DNA from 3 places in the Pseudomonas sp. Stari2 genome. Region 1 is predicted to be linked to each of the others. Evidence: riboswitches for the same ligand, from Rfam matches in the RefSeq annotation. Region 1 holds a riboswitch; each other region holds the start of a gene.
What was found. Region 1 has a riboswitch for cobalamin ahead of NH234_RS14085 (CbtB domain-containing protein). Riboswitches for the same ligand answer to the same signal wherever they lie in the genome.

Region 2: it holds a riboswitch for cobalamin, as region 1 does, so the genes downstream of both, NH234_RS17115 (TonB-dependent receptor plug domain-containing protein) here and NH234_RS14085 (CbtB domain-containing protein) in region 1, are expected to answer to the same signal.
Region 3: it holds a riboswitch for cobalamin, as region 1 does, so the genes downstream of both, cobO (cob(I)yrinic acid a,c-diamide adenosyltransferase) here and NH234_RS14085 (CbtB domain-containing protein) in region 1, are expected to answer to the same signal.

The regions. Positions count from the first base shown of each region.
Region 1 is NZ_CP099760.1:3,121,752-3,128,538, reverse strand. It holds gene cobN (cobaltochelatase subunit CobN) at 1-502, opposite strand, end outside; gene cobW (cobalamin biosynthesis protein CobW) at 506-1,579, opposite strand; cobalamin riboswitch at 1,678-1,888, opposite strand; cobalamin riboswitch at 2,609-2,832, shown strand; gene NH234_RS14085 (CbtB domain-containing protein) at 2,954-3,151, shown strand; gene NH234_RS14080 (CbtA family protein) at 3,163-3,864, shown strand; gene NH234_RS14075 (cobalamin biosynthesis protein) at 3,861-4,274, shown strand; gene cobM (precorrin-4 C(11)-methyltransferase) at 4,366-5,112, shown strand; gene nfuA (Fe-S biogenesis protein NfuA) at 5,160-5,744, opposite strand; gene NH234_RS14060 (acyltransferase family protein) at 5,834-6,787, opposite strand, start outside.
Region 2 is NZ_CP099760.1:3,799,154-3,805,940, reverse strand. It holds gene NH234_RS17145 (helix-turn-helix domain-containing GNAT family N-acetyltransferase) at 1-68, opposite strand, end outside; gene NH234_RS17140 (phytanoyl-CoA dioxygenase family protein) at 148-828, opposite strand; gene NH234_RS17135 (gamma-glutamylcyclotransferase) at 803-1,126, opposite strand; gene NH234_RS17130 (alpha/beta hydrolase family protein) at 1,192-2,229, opposite strand; gene NH234_RS17125 (ABC transporter substrate-binding protein) at 2,349-3,260, opposite strand; gene NH234_RS17120 (ferredoxin) at 3,257-3,616, opposite strand; gene NH234_RS17115 (TonB-dependent receptor plug domain-containing protein) at 3,616-5,553, opposite strand; cobalamin riboswitch at 5,645-5,851, opposite strand; gene NH234_RS17110 (LysR family transcriptional regulator) at 5,886-6,787, opposite strand, start outside.
Region 3 is NZ_CP099760.1:2,068,690-2,075,476, reverse strand. It holds gene cbiB (adenosylcobinamide-phosphate synthase CbiB) at 1-631, opposite strand, end outside; gene bluB (5,6-dimethylbenzimidazole synthase) at 628-1,278, opposite strand; gene NH234_RS09545 (cobyrinate a,c-diamide synthase) at 1,275-2,570, opposite strand; gene cobO (cob(I)yrinic acid a,c-diamide adenosyltransferase) at 2,567-3,178, opposite strand; cobalamin riboswitch at 3,259-3,484, opposite strand; gene NH234_RS09535 (hypothetical protein) at 3,651-4,235, shown strand; gene NH234_RS09530 (sorbosone dehydrogenase family protein) at 4,301-5,614, shown strand; gene NH234_RS09525 (C40 family peptidase) at 5,684-6,220, opposite strand; gene NH234_RS09520 (NlpC/P60 family protein) at 6,439-6,787, opposite strand, start outside.

The DNA of each region.
Region 1 (6,787 bases):
CCCACACGTAATCCCGCTCCAGCCAGCGATTGGCCAGACAGTGGAAGAAGTCCAGCGCATTGCCCATGCCGCCCTGACGCAGGAACTGCCAGAGCCGGTCACGATCCTCGGCGCCTACGGTGCTCAAGCCGCTAAGCTCCGGGTCGGGCCGATCATCTCCCGGCACCAGAATCACCTGCACGCCACGCTCGGACAATTCCACCAGCCGCTCGACGCCATAACGCCAATAAGCGATGCCGCCGTGCAGTGAAATCAGAATGACCTTGGCGTGACGCAGCACTTCGTCGACGTACAGGTCGACCGACGCATGGTTCTGCACCTGCATCGGATTGGCCAGGCGCACGCTAGGGTAATCGTCAGGCAGTTGCTGCGCCGCTTCGGCGAGCAGCGCCAGGCTGGAATCGCCGCTGCACAGGATCACCAGCTCGGCGGGGGTTTGTCCAAGGTCGGCAATGTTGTCATCCGACACGAAACCGCCGGGCTGGGTCCTGAGCAGGTGCATGGCTTAAACGCTGAGCGCGGCGCGCAGTTGCGCTTCGAGCTTGGCCGCGTCCAGTTCCTGGCCGATCAACACCAGACGCGTCACGCGCGACTCATCGCCCCCCCACTGACGGTCGAAGTGCTTGTCGAAACGCGTGCCCACGCCTTGAATCAGCAGGCGCATCGGCTTGTTCGGGATCGCCGCGAAGCCTTTGACCCGCAGGATGCCGTGCTGAACCACCAGTTGCGTCAGCGCATCGAGCAGCAGGCTTTCATCGGCTTGCGGCAGTTCGATGGAGATCGAGTCGAAGGCGTCGTGATCGTGGTCGTCGTGATCGTCATCGCCTTCACCGTGGTGGTGATCGTGATGGCTGTGGCGGCTGTCGATGTGTTCTTCGGAACCGGCGCCGAGTCCGATCAGAACGTCCAGCGGCAGACGACCGTTGCTGGCTTCGATGATTTTCACGGCTGGCGGCAGCTCTTCGGCGACTTCCAGACGCACACGAGCGAGGTCTTCAGGGCTGGTCTGGTCGGCCTTGTTGAGAATCACCAAGTCGGCGCTGGCCAGTTGATCGGCGAACAGTTCGTGCAGGGGCGATTCGTGGTCCAGGTTCGGGTCGAGTTTGCGCTGTGCATCGACCTGATCCGGGAACGCGGCGAAGGTGCCAGCGGCCACGGCCGGGCTGTCGACCACGGTGATCACCGCGTCAACCGTGCAGGCGCTGCGGATTTCCGGCCACTGGAAGGCTTGCACCAGTGGTTTCGGCAGGGCCAGGCCCGAGGTTTCGATCAGGATGTGGTCGAGGTCGCCGCGACGGGCTACCAACTCGCGCATCACCGGGAAGAACTCTTCCTGAACGGTGCAGCACAGGCAGCCGTTAGCCAGTTCGTAGACTCGGCCGGTGGCTTCTTCTTCAGTGCAGCCGATGGTGCACTGCTTGAGGATTTCACCGTCGATGCCCAACTCGCCAAATTCGTTGACGATCACCGCGATGCGGCGGCCCTGAGCGTTGTCGAGCATGTGCCGCAGCAAAGTGGTTTTACCCGAGCCGAGGAAACCGGTGACGATGGTGACGGGGAGTTTGGCCAGTGTTTTCATCGGATGCCCTTTGGCAAGGTGGCGGGCATACGGGACGAGGCCGGCAACGCGTGTGCGTGCCTGGAGAGTTCGCCACCGGATCACCCCGCCCGGTTGAAAGTGAGAATCTGTGACGAGGCAGGTCTCCTGGCTGACGGTGTTCGGGCCTTGGCCCGGTATTCGCTGCGCCTTCCCGCTGGCTCTGGATTGAGTTGGCAGTGGCGTAGCAGCGAACGGCACCGTTCACAGTTGCGGGGGCAGCCGCGGCTTGGACCGCGTTCCCTTCTTAGCTTCGGCGTGGGCCGAAGAACCTCGAAAGCGCAAGGCTACGCAGGGTGTGGGGATGGGTCAATGGTTCGTGGAGTTTGGGAACGAGAGCATATCCGTTGCTTCGGGTGCTGCCGCTGGCGGTTTCGCTCTTACAGCGAGTCCCTTTTTCAAACGCCAAAAAGGAACCAAAAGGCTTTTGCCCCGGCGTACGGCACTTCGCCTAGGCTCAGTGTTCCCTCGCTACGGTGTCCATCAGGGGGCATCGCCTCCGGTTTGCTTCGCTGCACCTCCTCTCGATGTATGCGGCTTCGCCGCACGGCGCTACGCGCCTACCCCCTGATGAACACCTCCGCTCGGCCTGCCGAAGGGGCAAAAAATCAAAAGCCAGAGCCAGAGCAAAAGCCAGATCAAAAGCCCCTCACCACGATGAGCGTTAGCTCAAGTACCGCTTTTGATCTCAAGGCCCATCGGCAGGCTGAGTGGAGGGATTGATTCGGGGTGGGAGCGCAGCGACCGTTTGGCGAAGCCAAACACATCGAGAGGAGGTGCAGCGAAGCAAACCGGAGGCGATGCCCCCGGATCGATCCCGGAGCGAAGGAACCCCGAGCCTCAGCGAGGGGCCGTACGTCAGGGTGAAGCCTTTTGGGTTACCTTTTCGGCGTTTGGAAAAGGTGACCCGCCGTAAGGGCGGAACCCTAAGTGGCCATAACCGCAGCAACGGATATGCCCACAAAAACGGATATGCCCACAAAATTGACTAAATTCCCCAACCCATGCTCTCCTACACAACTTGTTACGGGTGCCCTTCACAGGGTGAAACGGGAAACCGGTGAATCATGTGCTTTACTCTAAAGCCATGTCAGTCCGGTGCTGCCCCCGCAACGGTAAGCGAGCGAAGCGTCAGATCCACTGTGCCCACGGGCATGGGAAGGTGACGCTTGTGCAGGTCGGCAGACAGCCACCCCTCGTGAGCCCGGAGACCGGCCCGCAACACACAGTGCGCATCCTGCGTCACTGAACATAACAAACCCGCGGTGGGCGGGCGCTGTTCGAACCCCTGCGTGCCCGACTCGCAGGGGTTTTCATGCGCACCGTTCACCCGCTGACACACCAGAGGGAAGCGCCATGTCGATCATCAGCAGCACCGGCAGCAACACGGACAAAATCTCCAGCACCACCACCCTGAGCCAACGCCTGACCGCTGCGATCTTCGCGTCGATCCTGGGTGCCAGCCTGGTCTACTTCGCCGGTTTCTCGCACATCGAAGCGGTTCACAACGCCGCGCACGATACCCGCCACAGCGCTGCGTTCCCGTGCCACTGAGACCTGACGACATGATCAAGCGTATTGCGCAGACCGCAGGTTTCACCGGCCTTCTGGCCGCCCTGCTTCTGACGTTGCTGCAAAGCTTCTGGGTATCGCCGCTGATTCTTCAGGCCGAGACCTTTGAGAAAGCCGAACCGGTGGCCGAAGTCCACGAACACGCCTCCGGTACCGCCACCCACACCCACGATGCCGAAGCCTGGGAGCCGAAAGACGGCTGGCAGCGCGTGGTTTCCACCACCGGCGGCAATCTGGTCGTTGCCGTGGGTTTCGCCCTGATGCTGGCCGGTCTGTACACCCTGCGTGCGCCGACCAAGACCTCGCAAGGCCTGCTCTGGGGGCTGGCCGGTTATGCGACTTTCGTGCTCGCCCCGACACTGGGCCTGCCGCCCGAGCTGCCGGGCACCGCCGCCGCCGACCTGGCATCGCGCCAGATGTGGTGGATCGGCACCGCCGCGTCAACCGCTGTCGGCCTGGCGTTGATCGCGTTCGGTGGCAACTGGCTGCTGAAGATCCTCGGCGTAGCGATCCTTGCTGTGCCGCACGTGATCGGCGCTCCGCAACCGGAAGTGCACTCGATGCTTGCTCCGGTAGCACTGGAAGCCCAGTTCAAAATCGCTTCGCAGCTGACCAACGTGGCGTTCTGGCTGGCCCTCGGCCTGATCAGCGCCTGGTTGTTCCGCCGCAAAAGCGATGGTCAATACCACGCATGACCGATGACAGCGCAGCGCCGACCCTGGTGGTCGGCCTGGGCTGCCAGCGCGGCTGCCCGGCCAGTACGCTGCGCGCCTTGCTCGACCAGGCCTTACAGGCCCATCGCATCGAACTCGAAGCGGTCAAGGCTTTGGCCAGCATCGACTTGAAACGCGACGAACCCGGCCTGCAGGAACTGGCGGCTCAACTGGCGCTGCCGTTGCTGTACTTCAGCAGCGAAGAACTGGCCAGTTATCAGCAACGACTGAGTCACCATTCACAGATCGCCTTCGAACGCACCGGTTGCTACGGCGTGGCGGAAAGCGCTGCATTGGCGCTCGCCGAACAGCTGATTCAAGCCCCGGCAAAACTGCTGATATCCCGGCAAAAATACGCCCAGGCCACACTGGCATTGGCCGGCGCAGCGTAAATTTCCGATAATCCCCGCTTTCGATCATGAGCGTTCTTCATCTGAAGCGCTCTTGAAGCCTCGACCTGCCCTACTTTCACAGGATCCAACGATGACCGTTTACTTCATCGGCGCCGGCCCCGGCGATCCGGAATTGATCACCGTCAAAGGCCAGCGGCTGATCCGCAGCTGCCCGGTGATCATCTACGCTGGTTCACTGGTGCCGGCGGCGGTGCTGGAAGGTCATTCGGCTGAAACCGTAGTCAACAGCGCCGAACTGCATCTGGAACAGATCATCGACCTGATCAAGACCGCCCACACCAAGGGCCAGGATGTGGCGCGAGTACATTCGGGCGATCCGGGCCTGTATGGTGCCATCGGCGAGCAGATTCGTTATCTGCGCGAGCTGCAAATCCCGTTCGAAATCATCCCCGGTGTAACGGCAACCGCCGCCTGCGCCGCGCTACTGGGCGCCGAACTCACCCTGCCGGACATCTCGCAAAGCGTGATCCTGACCCGTTATGCGGACAAGACTGCGATGCCTGCCGGCGAAGAACTGGGCAACCTGGCGCAGCACGCAGCGACCATGGCGATTCATCTGGGGGTCAATCATCTGGAGAAGATCCTCGCCGAGTTGCTGCCGCACTATGGCGCGGACTGCCCGATCGCCGTGATCCACCGGGCGACGTGGCCGGATCAGGATTGGGTCGTCGGGACGCTGGAGGACATTGCCGAAAAGGTTGCCGACAAGGGCTTTCGGCGTACAGCACTGATTCTGGTCGGGCGGGTGTTGGGCAGCGATCACTTCAGTGAATCGTCACTGTATCGCGCGGGGCATGCACATTTGTATCGACCATAAAAAACGGCGCTCACGGGGCGCCGTTTTTTTATGCCGCAGCGAACGCCTTAGTAGTAGGCGTTTTCTTTCTGCGTGTGGTCGGTCACGTCGCGAACGCCCTTGAGCTCCGGAATGCGCTCGAGCAAGGTGCGTTCGATGCCTTCCTTCAGGGTCACGTCCGCCTGGCCGCAGCCTTGGCAACCGCCGCCGAACTGCAGCACGGCAATGCCGTCTTCAACCACATCGATCAGGCTGACCTGACCGCCGTGGCTGGCGAGCCCCGGGTTGATTTCGGTTTGCAGGTAATAGTTGATGCGCTCGTTGATCGGGCTGTCGGCGTTGACCATCGGAACCTTGGCGTTTGGTGCCTTGATGGTCAGCTGGCCGCCCATGCGGTCGGTGGCGTAGTCGACGACGGCATCGTCGAGGAACGCTTCGCTGAACGAGTCGATGTAGGCAGTGAAGCTTTTCAGCCCCAGCGCTGTGTCTTCAGGTTTCTCTTCGCCCGGCTTGCAATAGGCAATGCAGGTTTCGGCGTACTGGGTGCCAGGCTGGGTGATGAAAACGCGGATGCCGATGCCCGGGGTGTTCTGCTTGGACAGCAGATCGGCCAGGTAATCATGGGCGGCGTCGGTAATGGTAATAGCGGTCATGGAAACTCCTCGCAGGCTTGGGCGGAGTTTACGCCAATCGGCGCGCGGCACAAAGTCCCAGTATTTACGTAGGAATAGTTCGCAATCGCCTAATCCGCTGGTTTGCCGTCGATTCGCGTTCTAAGCCATTGATAACTGCGCTTTTCTACCCATTGATAACTCAACCAGGAGCCCACGCCAATCGCCACGGCACACGGGAGGAACATCAAATATGGATTGATCCCATAGCGATGTGCCAGAAATCCGCCAGCAGATAACACCAGAACATGCATCAGATAAACCGAGTAGGAACAGTCGCCCAGCAGCTTGAGCACACGGTTGCGTTCGACATGCAGCTCCAGCGCCATACACGCCATGACCAGCACCGCACTCGGAATCCCCCAGTTCAGCAACCGGGGCGATGGCGGCAGATAATAGATCGCCAGTAACGCCGCGCCGATCACCGTCAGCGCCATCCACAAACCCTGTCCGATCCAGCCCCTGCGATACAGCATGCCGATACCGATGCCGAGCAGAAATTCATAGACGATATCCGAACGATAGAACTCACTGACCCAGCCAAACCCGGTCCAGGCCTGGCACACGGTGAACAGCAACGCACCAACCACCAGCAAGCGGACGTTCAACCGGAACAGCAATGCCCATGCAAACAGCACGTAGAACAACATTTCATAATTGAGTGTCCAGCCGACATTCAGGGTCGGATAGATCCCGTAGCCGCCGGGGTTTTCCGTCGGGATAAACAGCAACGACAGGAGCAAATGACGCCAGTCCACCGTCTGATCCGGCAGCAGCGGTCGGGTAAACACCACCAGTAATGCCATCAGCACGGTGTAGAGCCAATACGCCGGGACAATGCGAAACAGTCGATACAGCAGAAACCGCGCCGGTGGCAGCGCCTTCCCTTCGGTGGACAGAAAAATCACCAGCCCGCTGATCACGAAAAAGATATCGACGCCCACCGCGCCTTTGTCGATGAACAGCTGCCCTATCGGCCCGCGCGCCTTGAAGTCGAAGAAAATCTGCATGAAGTGATGGCAGAC
Region 2 (6,787 bases), 680 kb from region 1:
TGATGGGTGTAGAAGCGGTTGAATTGCCGGACGATGTCGGCGCGTTCGATCAGTGGGTTCGCGGACATGACATGTGCTCTAATGGTTGCCTTGAGCAACTATATAGTTGCCCAAGGCAATCAAGTCAAATGAATTGCTCAGATTCTTTCAGGGCAAACACGCCGGATCGAACCTTTCGCTGGTGTCCATTCGAATGTTTCTGAGACCCACCGTTTCCAGGTGTGATGCATAGAGCGTTTCCGAAAAATAAGTGATCAGCAGGGTGCGACGACGGGCGCCTGCGGGGTTCAGGCTGCCGGCGTGAATGAGATCGGCATCGAATATCAGGATATCGCCGGCGTTGCCCGTCAGTTGCACGGATCGGGATTCATCAGAGAAGTCGAACGGGGGCTCGCCGAGTGCAGGGCGATGGCTGCCGGGGACGATGCGGGTTGCGCCGTTCTCCGGGCCATAATCGTCGAGGTAGACCAGCGCGATGACGGTGTCGCCGGGGCGTTGTGCCGACAGGTCCCGGTGCAGTTGCTGGTGGCCGCCATTGGCGAGCGGTTCGCGGCCTTCAACCTGGGAGATGAAGAAGTGCTCGCCGATCAACTCGCCCACCACTGCCAGCAATTGTGGCAACCGGCAAACAGCCTGGACGGTCGGATCAGTGTCCAGCAGCGAATGGCGCCAGTCGATACCACGGGGCACGGGCCATTCGCTTGAGGGCTTTACGCCGGTGTCGAACGTATGCCGAAGTTCGGTCAGCCATGCAGCCGGGATTGCCTGGTGGAGCAGGGCGTAGCCGTTTTGGTGAAGTTGCCTAGCGCAGGGAGTAGACCCAGGCATCCGTTGTCGTCCCGTCATCCAGAGTCACCTTGGTCAAAACCCGCTGATACTCGGCCCCTTCAAACTCATCGAGCGCCGCCCAGTGCTGCTGGAAGTTTTCGGAGGAGAATACAAAGCCTTCAATGACATCACCATCTTCCGCAATCACCAGACCGGGAAAGCCCATCGCCGCACCCCAGCCGGCGTGCGACAGACGCCCCTTCAACGAAGCGGCCTGCCAGGTGCCGCCGATGTTCAGCATCACATGTTCATTCGGTCTGCCGGGGCCCAGGGTTCCATAAATGAAGAGACGTTCCACGATTGCTCCTGACGATCAAAAAGGAGGGATCCTGATGTATCACGAAACCACAGGCAACACCGTCATCAGTTCGGGAGTGACCGGTTCAGAAACCCGTCGATCAATGCCACAACCTGCTGCTGGATCATCTCACGCGAACGACCGCCGCCATCCCCGCAAATGATGCCGTCACCCGGCGAGTCTTCTTCAAGCAACGCCACTGCGCCGGCCTTGCACGATGCCATGAAGCTGAAATGGCTGGCGTCGCTGATCTCGACATACTGCGACGATGCCGGAGGCAGCCGCTTGGCGAGATCGGCCGACTCCAGTTGGGCTGGCAGGTCCTCGGACGGCACGCCAGCGCCAATCACCAGCGTCGGAACCGGCAGTTCAGCGAGGCTTGCATCGGTCATCCCGCGTGACAGGCCCAGGTCCAGTGAAACGATCGCGCCGACGCGTTTGTCGCTCAAGTCCGCGCTCATCCGGCCTTTTGATTCTGGCGTATTGGCGACGTTGATCGTCTTGTAGACCGAGCAACTGGCCAGCTTTTGATGGGCTGCGCAGTCCTTCGCAAAGCGCTCGGGGTCGAAACGTGAGCCGGCGAGTTCGAGGGCAGTCCAGCCGCCAAGCGAATGGCCGGCTACCGCAATTCGACGCATCGAAACGGCACCCAGTTGCTCGGGCCGAGTGGTCACTGCATCAATGACGCGGCTGATGTCGGCAGGTCGTTGCCACAACTGGGCAGCCGCTTGAGGACTGCGGTCATGTGTCGTGGTGCCGGGATGGTTGACCGCCGCCACGATGTAACCCTGACGGGCCAAGGCTGTGGCCAGCCACGCCTGGTTGCTCCAGTTCCCTCGGTAACCGTGTGAAAGCACCAGTAACGGATGCTCTCCGGCAGTCGGTGGTGCATCGCGCACGGCGGACGTCCCGACAAACACAATATCGTCTGCAATCAACTGCGGGGTGGCGGTGGTCCTGGCGGGATACCAGACGACCATCTCCAGCGGACGGTCGTTGTGTGCATCCGGCAGTGTGGAGGTCCGGAAACCGATGGGGTTTTCGTCAGCGTTTGCGCTGGTCGAAAGGCAGATCAGAAGCAAGAGGCCGAAAGCTTTTTTCATTGTTTTTCTCTTCCTTGATCAAAGTGAGCAAACGGGACGTTTGCCCAGCCGTTCTACCAGTCTTACGGGATAACCGTCTCGTCATTTATTGCCGTTCCGGATAAATCTCGTGTTGATGTTCAAGGCAAGGCCCTGAGCCGCTCTGCCAACTCCAGCGCCACCCGACCGCTGCTGACGGTCGGCAACAGATGCGTAAACGGAATATCGATCATCCGCCCCTCACGCACGGCCCGCAGGGTCGACAGCACTGGATCCTGCATCAGCAACTGACGTTTGCGGCTGGCCGGTGACCATTGGGCATCGGCCAGCAGGATCACGTCGGGGTCCGTGGCAAGCAGGGTTTCGCGGCTGACGGTCACCCGGTATTGGTTGATGTCGGCGAACAGGTTTCGTGCCCCGGCGGCGGCCAGCAGATTGGTAACAAAACCACGCCGGCCTTCGCTGTCGAGTCCGTTGACCTCGCTGTCTAGGTAGAACACTGACAGCGGCCTGTCCAGGTGGGTTAAAGCCTTGGCCTTTTCCAGATCGGCATCCATTGCATCGCTCAGTTCCCGAGCGCGCTGCTGCTTGTGCAGCAAGGCACCGAGGGTCGAGAGGTCGTTGTGGATGAGTTCGAAGTAATCCAGCGAGTGTCCGTTGCAGGCCGACTCCAGCAAATACGAAGCCACGCCGTTGCGCTCCAGTCCGCTGCGTGACGTGACGCCGTTGCCAAACGCCGTGGCGAAGCCGCCGACCACGAGATCCGGTTTCTGCGCGTACAGCACTTCGCTCGATGGATAGCGGGGCGAAATCACCGGCACGCCGAAGTACTCGGATTGCGGCGTACCGGTGTCATCCAGATAGGCGACGCCGGCCAGCGCCGGGCCGGCGCCCAACGCCAACACAAGATCGGCCGCATGCTGGTTGAGCGCAACAATCCGCGACGGTGGCGACACCGGCAGGTGCCAGGTCTCGCCACAATTGCGATAATCATCTGCCAGAACCGGCGAAGTGCAGAGCAGGGCACCCGCCAGAAAACACAGCCTTCTCATGAGCGCTCCTTGATCAACAGATCCTCGACCACCTCGCCGCCCACCAGGTGCACTTCGACCAGCCGTTGCGCATCCGCGTGGCTGCGCACGCCATACCAGCAGGTCTCCGGATACACCGTCATGACCGGCCCCAGGTTGCACGGGAATTGACAGTGCGTGCGGGTCAGCAAAACGCCGCCGGGGGTCTCGATGCGGTCATGGGCCAGCAAGTGCCGACGCAGGGTTTTCCATAGCTGCAAGGCGCCGCGCTGGGTGCAGCGCGGGCCGGTGCAGAGGAATACGTGGCGGGCATGGGCGGGAACATGCGACCAGTCCGGGTGCGTGTCGACGCCGTCGATGGTTTTGATTTCAGCCATCAGAAACGGTACGTGTAGCGCACTTCGGAGGTGAACGGCCGTCCGAGGTTGTCGACGTTGCTCGAACGGCTGGTGACGTAGTCGCGGTCGAACAGGTTTTCCACCAGCAGGCTCAGGCGATGCTGATGGGCACCGTCGAGATAGCGATAAGCGTCGGCATCCACCACGGAGTAATGGCCGTACTCGACCTGCTTCGAGCTGATCACATCGCGGATATAGCGGATCGCACTGCCGGCGCCCCACATCCGGTCAACCGACTCGTAACCGATGCGGGAACGAGCGAAGAAGCTCGGAACATCGTTGAGTGTGACGCCGGCACGCGACTCGGTGAGGTTGCGGGTCATGTCCGCTTGCAGGCTCCATTGCGCGTTGAGCGCCAGTTTTGCGTCCGCCTCGAAACCACGCATCTGTATCCGCCCCTGGCCATTGACCCACTGAATGTCGTCGAGAGTAATCAGGTCATCGATCTTGCGTTTGAACAGGGTGACGCTGGCGCTGAACTCGCGATCGAGCAGCAAGCCTTTGTAGTCGAGGCCGAGTTCGGCGTTGCGACTTTTCTCTGGTTTCAGGTTGCGGTTGCCCAACTCGTCGCCCGGTTCGTTGACGAACAGTTGCTCGGCGTTCGGCAGTTTGTAGGCGGTGCCGTACTGGCCGCGCAGTGCCCAGTGTTCATTGAGGTCATACAACGAAGTGAGCATGCCGATCGTTGCGCTGTCGCCGCCGCTCATGGCTTCGTGACGAATACCGATGCTCGGATGCCAGTCGGGCAGGGCGTCGATCTGCGGGCGCATTTGAGTATAGAGCGCGTGGGCTTCAGCCTTGTCATTGTCGATGATCAGCACATCGTCCTGGCCCTTGAACCATTGGTTGTCCGTGCCGAACACCAGCACATGGCCGCCGGGCAATTCGGCCTTGCCTTCGGCCTGCACACCCCAGTCGGTGAAGCCCCAATAGTCGTTGTGGTTGATGGTTTTTACACCGCCATCGGACGTGTTGTTGATGCGCGTGTAGCGGGTATCCCAGTCGTTGATATGGCCTTTGACGAAGTAGCTCAGGCGTTCGTTGACGTTCTGTTCAAAGGTCGCCGTGGCGATCTGCTGGATACGGTCGTTGGTGGTCTTGTGGTTGTCCACCGGGCGGGCGAAGTCGAGGTTGGCGTCAGCGTACTGGTAGAACAGTTCCAGGCGCGCGTCATCGCCAAAGGACTGAATCGCCTTGCCGCCGAAGGTGGTGACTTCGTAGGCGCGCTTCTTTTCGCTGTCGTTCTTGATGTCGCGATTGCGAAACGGCTGATAGCCGTCCGAGACGTTATGGCTGACGTAGGCCAGCAAGCCCAGGTCGCCGAAACCGTTGGTGAAGATGTTCTCGACCCGCGCATCCTCGGTGGTGCCGCCGAATGTATCCACGCCCATGTTCACTTCGCCGGAGGCTTTGCGACTTTGCGGGCTACGAGTGACGATGTTGATCACGCCGGACACGGCCTGGGTGCCGAACAACAGACTTTGCCCACCCTTGAGCACTTCGATGCGTTCGATGGCGTTGGCCGGCAGGGTGTCCAGATACAGGCCGCCGTACAGGCGATTGTTCAGGCGCACGCCGTCGAGCAGGATCAGCGTGTCATCGTTGCGCCCACCCAGCAGCGAATAGGTGCCGTAGTCGAACGGGCCGTTTTTCGGCGCGACGTACAGGCCGGGAATGAACATCTGCATGACGCGGGTGACATCGGCGCTGGGGCCGGCGCGTTCGATCTGCTCACGGGTGACGACCTCGACCTTGCTGCCGAACTGCGCCATGTCCGCCACCGTGGTGGACTCCACCGACGGCGCGGAAACGATTTGCTGGGTGAGTTCGAGCGGTGCATCATCCGCCAGCAGCAGGGGGCTGAACAGGCAGCCGAACAACAGGGATGGAGCCGGAGTGTTGAAAGGTCGAATCATTGTCTTCTCGAAAGGATCTTCGCAGAAGAGCATGCAGGAGAAGGCATCGCGCACACGCCGACACCGGCCCATGCCCGCCCACCGCAGGAGTTTGCCAAACAGAATTTCAGGCCGGTCTCCGGGCTCGCGCGTATGGACGCTTTCACCTTCCCATGGCCGTCTGGCCACAGTGGTGTATCGAAAGCATCACGCGCCTACCGTTGCGGGGGCAGCACCGGACTTGTTCGAAAAGAACGTACCGGTTTCCCGTTTCACCCCATGCACGGCGGCATGGGACACCTGAAACAGGGCGGCATCTGAACATCCGGATGGGCGCTCGTCAACTTGCCGGATCAAGCCTCGCGCGTATTCTGCTGAACGAAACGCTCGATCAACCACCGCGCCGCCGGCCCCGGTGGCACATCGGTGCGGTAGATCGCGTCGAAGGTGTATTGCCCGCTGGTGTATTCCGGCAGATCCAGTTGCACCAGTCGGCCGGTATCCAGATCTTCCTGGATCATCGGCCGGGGCATGTTGCCCCAGCCGATGCCCTCGCGCAGCAGCATGTGCTTGGCACCCAGGTCCGCCAGGCGCCAGGTGCGGTTGCTCAGCACAGCGAATTCCTTGTCTTTGGTCAGTTGCGAGCGATCCGACAGCACCAGTTGCGTGTGCTCGCGCCCGGCACCCGGAACATTGCCTTCAGCGGTCGCCAACGGGTGATTCGGCGCCGCCACCGGAATCAGCTCGACGCTGCCGATGCCGATTTTTTCGATGCCGTTGATGCCGTCATTCATCGGGCCGCTGACGCCAACCACCGCGCCGCGATTGATTACCAACTCAGTCACGGCGCCGAGCGCTTCAATGTGCAGATGCAGGGCAACAGTGGGGAATTCCTCGCGAAAGGATTTCAGCGCATCCACCACGCGCTCGGCGGGCAACATTACGTCGAGTACGACATGCACTTCGGCTTCCAGCCCCTGCAGCAGGCCTTTGACCTTGGCGCGCAAGCCATGCACGCCGTTGGCGATGGTCCGGGCTTCGGCCAGCACAGTGCGGCCGGCGTCGGTGAGTTGCGGTTTGCGGGTGGTTTCACGATCGAAGAGGGTGACGCCCAGTTGCATTTCGAGATTGGCAATCGAGTAGCTGATGACCGAGGTCGCCCGGTGGAGCTTGCGCGCCGCGGCGGCAAAACTGCCGACTTCGACGACGGTAAGAAAGACCCGCAGTTGATCGAGTGTCGGTGTGCCTGGGTCGG
Region 3 (6,787 bases), 1.1 Mb from region 1:
GCGCGTAGGTCAACGCCACCAAACGTGCAGGAATGTAGTTGAGGACGTCGTCGATCTTTGCCGCGGCCCAGCCGAAACGCTCGAAACGTTCGTTGCGGTAACCCCACATCGCGTCGAGGGTGTTGCTCAGGCGATAGAGCACCACGCCCGGCGCACCAGCCACGACAAACCAGAAGATCGCGGCGAACACCGCATCGCTGCCGTTCTCCAGCACCGATTCGGTGGCAGCGCGGGCGACGGCGGTACTGTCCAGTTCACTGGTCTGGCGGCTGACCAGGTAACCCACTCGCTTGCGCGCCTCCTCCAGATCATCGCTGCGCAGGGCCTTGGCGACCGGCTCGACGTGCTCACCCAGGCTGCGCATGCCGAGGGCACAATACAGCGCAAGAATCTCGACGATCCAGCCCACATACGGCGCCCAGGAAAACGCGGTGGCCAGCAGGGTCAGCGGCAACACCGCGATCACCCACGCGGTGACACCATGGCTGCGCCAGCCGCGCCCTCCGGTATTGAAACGTTGCTCGATGCGCCCGGCAAAATTGCCGAACGCCACCAGCGGATGCCAGCGTTTCGGTTCACCCAGCAGCGCGTCCAGCGCAATTGCGGCGACACTCAGCAACGCCACACTCATTGACTCACTCCCCAGAAATTTTCATACAGCAGCTCGTTGAGCGGACGCGCCTGCGCCCACCCTTCGAGTACCAGCATCGGCGCCGGATAGAATTCCTTGACCGGCCCCAGGCAAAGCACCGCCAGCGGCTTGGCCCCGGCCGGCAGTTTCAGCAGATCGGCCAGTGCCTGCGGCTCGAACAGCGACACCCAGCCCATGCCCAGGCCTTCGGCGCGCGCGGCCAGCCACAGGTTCTGGATCGCGCAGGACAATGAGGCCATGTCCATTTCCGGCAGCGTGCGACGGCCGAAAATGTATCGTTCGCGATCGTCCATCAACGCCGCGACCAACACTTCCGCGCAGTCGTTGATGCCTTCGACCTTGAGCTTCATGAACTCGTCGCTGCGCTCGCCGAGGGCTTCGGCGGTGCGCACGCGTTCTTCTTCAACAAGGTTCTGGATCTGGCCACGCAAGGCGCGGTCGCTGATACGGATGAAGCGCCACGGCTGCATCAGGCCGACGCTCGGTGCCTGATGTGCAGCCTCAAGCAATCGGCGCAACAGTTCCGGCTCGAGCGTGCCACCGCTGAAGTGGCGCATGTCGCGGCGTTCGGCGATGGCGCGGTAGACCGCTTCGCGCTCGGTTTCAGTGAAGGCGTTGTCGGTCATGGCACCAACAGTGCGGCAATCGCCGACGGATTCGACGGGAAGTAAAAATGCACGTACGAAGCGGTCATCCGACCTTCCCGATACACCGCTTCTGCGCCGCGCCCGCCATTGGGGCTGTGGCCACGGGCGATGGGTGCCAGTTCGGTGGTGGTAAGGGAATGGTGATAAGTGTGGCCGCGCAACTGGCCTTCCGGCATGTCGACCTCTTGCAAGGCCAGCGCGGCCAGACGTTTCTGCATCACGGCATCGCCACTCAGCAGGCCGACCAAATCAGCGCGGGTGCCTTCGACATCGGTCAACGAATCCAGCAGATAGAGCATGCCGCCACATTCGGCGAGTAACGGTTTTCCGGCGGCGTGATGCGCGCGGATCGCACGGAGCATGTCGGTGTTCTGCGACAAGGCAACGTGATGCAATTCCGGATAACCGCCGGGCAAGTACAAACTGTCAGCGTCAGGCAATTGCGTATCGCGGATCGGCGAGAAGAAACTCAGCTCCGCGCCCATCGCCCGCAACAAATCGAGACTGGCGCCGTAGGTAAAGGCGAAAGCTTCATCGCGGGCGACGGCGATTCGCACGCCTTCGAGCAGCCTTTCGGTCCTGCCGATTTCAGGCGCGGCGAATTCCACGGCCGGTGGCAGCGCTACCTCGCAAGTGCCAGCCAGCGCTTCGGCGGCGGCGTCGAGGCGCACGTCGAGGTCATTGAGTTCGCTGGCCTGCACCAGACCGAGGTGGCGACTTGGCAGTTCGATCCCGGTTTCCCGGGACAACGCGCCATACCAGCGTAGGCCTTCAGTCAGACTGCCTTCGAGCAACTGCGCGTGACGCACTGTGCCAACGCGGTTGGCCAGCACGCCGGCGAACGGCAAGTCCGGCTGATAGCGCGCCAGGCCCAGCGCCAAGGCGCCGAAGGTCTGGGCCATGGCCGTGCCGTCGATCACGCCGAGTACCGGCACGCCAAAATGCCGCGCCAGATCGGCGCTCGACGGCGTGCCATCGAACAAGCCCATCACGCCTTCGATCAAGATCAGATCCGCTTCAGCGGCGGCTTCCCACAGCAGACGACGACTTTCCTGCTCGCCGACCATCCACATGTCCAATTGATAGACCGGCGCACCGCTGGCGCGCTCGAGGATCATCGGGTCAAGAAAGTCCGGGCCGCACTTGAACACGCGAACCTTGCGCCCCTGATTGCGGTGCAGACGCGCCAACGCGGCGGTGACGGTGGTCTTGCCCTGGCCGGAGGCCGGCGCGGCGATCAGTACCGCCGGGCAGTGACGTGGTTGATTCAAAGTTCGACGCCTTTCTGCGCTTTGATACCGGCCTGGAAGGCGTGCTTGATCATGCCCATTTCGGTGACGGTGTCGCCCATCTCGATCATTTCCGGCTTGGCGGCGCGACCGGTGACGATAACGTGCTGCATCGGCGGACGGGCCTGCAGATCGCTGAGCACCTGATCGAGGTCGAGGTAACCGTGCTTGAGGGCTATGTTCAGTTCATCGAGCACCACCAGACCGATTGACGGATCACGCAGCAGCTCGCGGGAGACTTCCCATGCCGCTTCGGCGGCGGCGATGTCGCGCTGGCGATCCTGGGTTTCCCAGGTAAAGCCTTCGCCCATCACATGAAAACGAACCTGCTCGGGGAAGCGGCGGAAGAACAGCTCTTCACCCGTGCTGTTGCGTCCCTTGATGAACTGCACCACGCCGCACTGCATGCCGTGGCCCATGGCGCGGGCGAGCATGCCGAACGCCGAGCTGCTTTTGCCTTTGCCGTTGCCGGTGAGCACCAGCACCAGGCCGCATTCGTCGGGCGAGTTGGCGATGCGCTCGTCGATCACGGCTTTTTTGCGCTGCATGCGCGCCAGGTGGCGCTCGTCGCGTTCAGGGGAATCAGTCATGGGGGAGCTCTCCGTTGAGGCTGGATAACGGCGGGCAGGCACAAGAATAGACGGCAACAAGCCTGGCATCGCCCACCGTGACGCCGCTGGATGGATCAGGCCGGTCTCCGGGCTCATGAGCGGCTTGCACCAGGCTGCGCGCCTTCCCGCTTTGAGCAGTGGCATCCGACGCAGCTTTCACTCATTTACCGTTGCGGGGGCAGCGCCGGGATCGTGATGGCTCTTCGCGTGAAGACCCTCCTCACCGGCTTCCCTGTTTCACTCTGTCGACAGCGGTCACAGAGCACCTGAAACAAGCCGCGAAGGTTAGAGGGTTGGGGGTGGAGCGTCAAATGAAGAGGCTCCCTGAAAGCGAATAACTGCCGTCGATCAATTATCTGACGCCAATCTTGTGCCACACTGTCAGCAGTGATATCAAAGAGCCATGCTTTTTGACTGCAGAGAGCACATCACAATAACAAGGGAGAGCACCATGCAAGGCATGATCATCAGCAATCCGCGGCTGGAATTCCTGCGCCCGGTGCTGGAACGCTGGTTTGACTGTATCGACCGCTACAACGCCGTGCGCGGCGACAATGACGCGCCTTACTGGCATGACGAAAAAGCCAACCTCGGCCTGCTGTCAGCCGCCGCCTGGATGGCCGAATTGGTGACCCTGCGTGACACCGCCACCCGCAAGCAGAACGAGGAAGGCGAACGCAATGCCCGCGCCGACCTGTTCCTGGCAGGCGCCGAAGATCGCGCCTACATTCAGGCGACCCAGCGCTGGCCGCGCGTCAACAGCCTGAATCTGACTCAGGCCCTGGCCGATATCACCGCCGACGCCAAGCGCATCAGCTACGCCAGCGATCTCAAACTCGGCTGCCTGTTCGTCGCCCCACAGAAAGCCCAGCACAGCGCCAGCCCGGAAGAACTGCAGGACATGGTCGACGACCTGCAAAAGGAGCACACCTGCGCCGTCGCCTGGTACTTTCCCTACGCCTACCGCAAATTGCGCAGCGAAGCCGGCAACTATCACCCCGGCATTGCCGTGCTTTTCAAGGAAGCCCGCGGCTGAGGGTTGAACCATCGGGCTTGTGCGCTTCTCTATGACTAAGAATGCATTCATAGGGAAGATCAGTAATGCGCAAGCCCCACCTCGTTTTCGTCATCGCACTCGCCGGAGGGCTCACCGCCTGTGGTGAATCCTCCAGCCTGCAAGTCTCGGACGGCACCGGCCCGTCCCCCAAACTGCCCGAACCGAACAAGACCCTGATCCCGACTGTGAACATCGCCCCGGCGATCGGCTGGCCGGCCGGCGCGAAACCGACGCCAGCGGCAGGCACTCAGGTAGCGGCGTTTGCCGAGAATCTCGATCACCCGCGCTGGCTCTACGTGCTGCCCAACGGCGATGTGCTGGTGGCGGAAACCAATGCACCGCCGAAACCGGACGATGGCAAAGGCATACGCGGCTGGGTGATGAAAAAAGTCATGGGCCGCGCCGGTGCCGGCGTACCGAGCCCGAACCGCATCACCCTGCTGCGTGATGCCGATCATGATGGCGTGGCCGAGACCCGCACGGTGTTCCTGCAGAACCTTAACTCGCCGTTCGGCATGACTCTGGTCGGCAACGATCTGTACGTGGCCGACACCGATCGCCTGTTGCGCTTCAACTACGAGCCCGGCGCGACCGAAATCAAGAGCCAGCCGATCAAGGTCGTGGATCTGCCGGGCGGCCCGCTCAACCATCACTGGACCAAGAACGTCATCGCCAGCAAGGACGGCAGCAAGCTGTACGTCACGGTCGGCTCGAACAGCAACGTCGGCGAAAACGGCCTGGATCAGGAAGAAGGGCGCGCAGCGATCTGGGAAGTGGACCGGGCGACCGGCAATCACCGAATCTTCGCTTCGGGCATCCGCAACCCCAACGGCCTGGCCTGGGAGCCGAAAAGCGGCGCGCTATGGACGGCGGTAAACGAGCGGGACGAGATCGGCAGCGATCTGGTGCCGGACTACATCACCTCGGTCAAGGATGGCGGCTTCTATGGATGGCCGTTCAGCTATTACGGCCAGCATGTCGATGTCCGCGCCGAGCCACAAAACCTGGATCTGGTGGCCAAGGCCATCGCTCCGGATTACGCCGTTGGGCCGCACACCGCGTCACTGGGCCTGACCTTCGCCGAGGGCGCCACACTGCCGGCCCAATTCAAGGAGGGCGCATTCATCGGCCAGCACGGCTCGTGGAACCGCAAGCCACACAGTGGCTACAAGGTGATCTTCGTGCCGTTCAGCGCCGGTAAGCCGAGCGGCACACCGGTGGATGTACTGACCGGCTTCCTCGACAAGGACGAGAACGCCCTGGGTCGCCCGGTTGGCGTGGTGATTGATCAGCAAGGTGGATTGCTGGTCGCGGACGATGTGGGAAACAAGGTGTGGCGGGTGACGGCGGCCAAATAGCCCAAACCCTGAAACAAAAAAAACCGTGGGAGCCAATATGTCCCCACGGTTTTTTATTGATTCGCAGCTTTACGGGTTATGCGCCAGATGTTCCGGCTGTAGAACGCGCTTGGCACTCAGATAAGCCTTCTGCCAATACGCTTTCGAAAGGCTGTCCAGCTTTACCGTACCGCCGGTGGCCGGGGCGTGAACGAAGCGCCCTTCCCCGACATAAATTCCCGCATGACTGACCTGAGAGCCGCCATTGGTGGCGAAGAAGATCAGGTCGCCGGTTTGCAGCCCTTCCTTGCCGACATTCGGCGCCTGCATGACGATCAACTCGCGCGTGGAACGAGGCAAGCTGATGCCGGCCGCATCGCGGTAGACAAAACCGATCAGGCCGCTGCAATCGAAGCCCGAGTCCGGCGTGTTGCCGCCCCAGCGATAAGGCGTACCCACAAGCCCGAGCGCGCGGAACAGCACATCTTCGGCGGCGGGAGAAAAAGCCTGGGAGGATCCGAACACAATCGGCGCGCGAACCACAGGGGCTGGCGGCGGAGTGCGGCTGGCGCATGCGCTGAGCAGCGCTGCGAAAAACATCAGGGCAAGGCGGGCCGTCATCGTCATAAGCAGAACATCCTGATCTGGCTGCGGCTTTTACTGCCGATTCGACAGAAAACAAAACCGCCTGCGTTGGGACGCAGGCGGTTTGCCATCAATATAGATCAGGATTCTAGCGGCTACGCGGCAAACTTCAAGTAAGACTTTAACTTCACCTTGTAAAGTTTAAGCCTATTGCCCCTGAAGGACCGCTTGTCGCCACGAGCGTGGCGACAAAGGAGTGATTACTTGCGAGCGGTAACCACGGTTGGAGCGTTCGCCAAAGCGCGTTTGGCTTCGATGAAGGTCTTGCTCCAGTAGCTGTCACCCAAGCTGTCGATGCGGACACCGCCACTGCGACGACTGCTGGAGTGAATGAACTGGTTGTCGCCCAGGTAGATCCCGGCGTGGCTTACACGACCGCGACGACCATTGGTGGCGAAGAACAGCAGATCGCCCGGCTCAAGGTTGCTGCGCGATACCAGCGGAGCATCTACGTTGATCATTTCGCGGGTGGAGCGCGGCAGGTTCATGCCGGCTTCTTCGCGGAAGAGATAGCCGATGAAACCGCTGCAATCGAACCCGGCTTCAGAG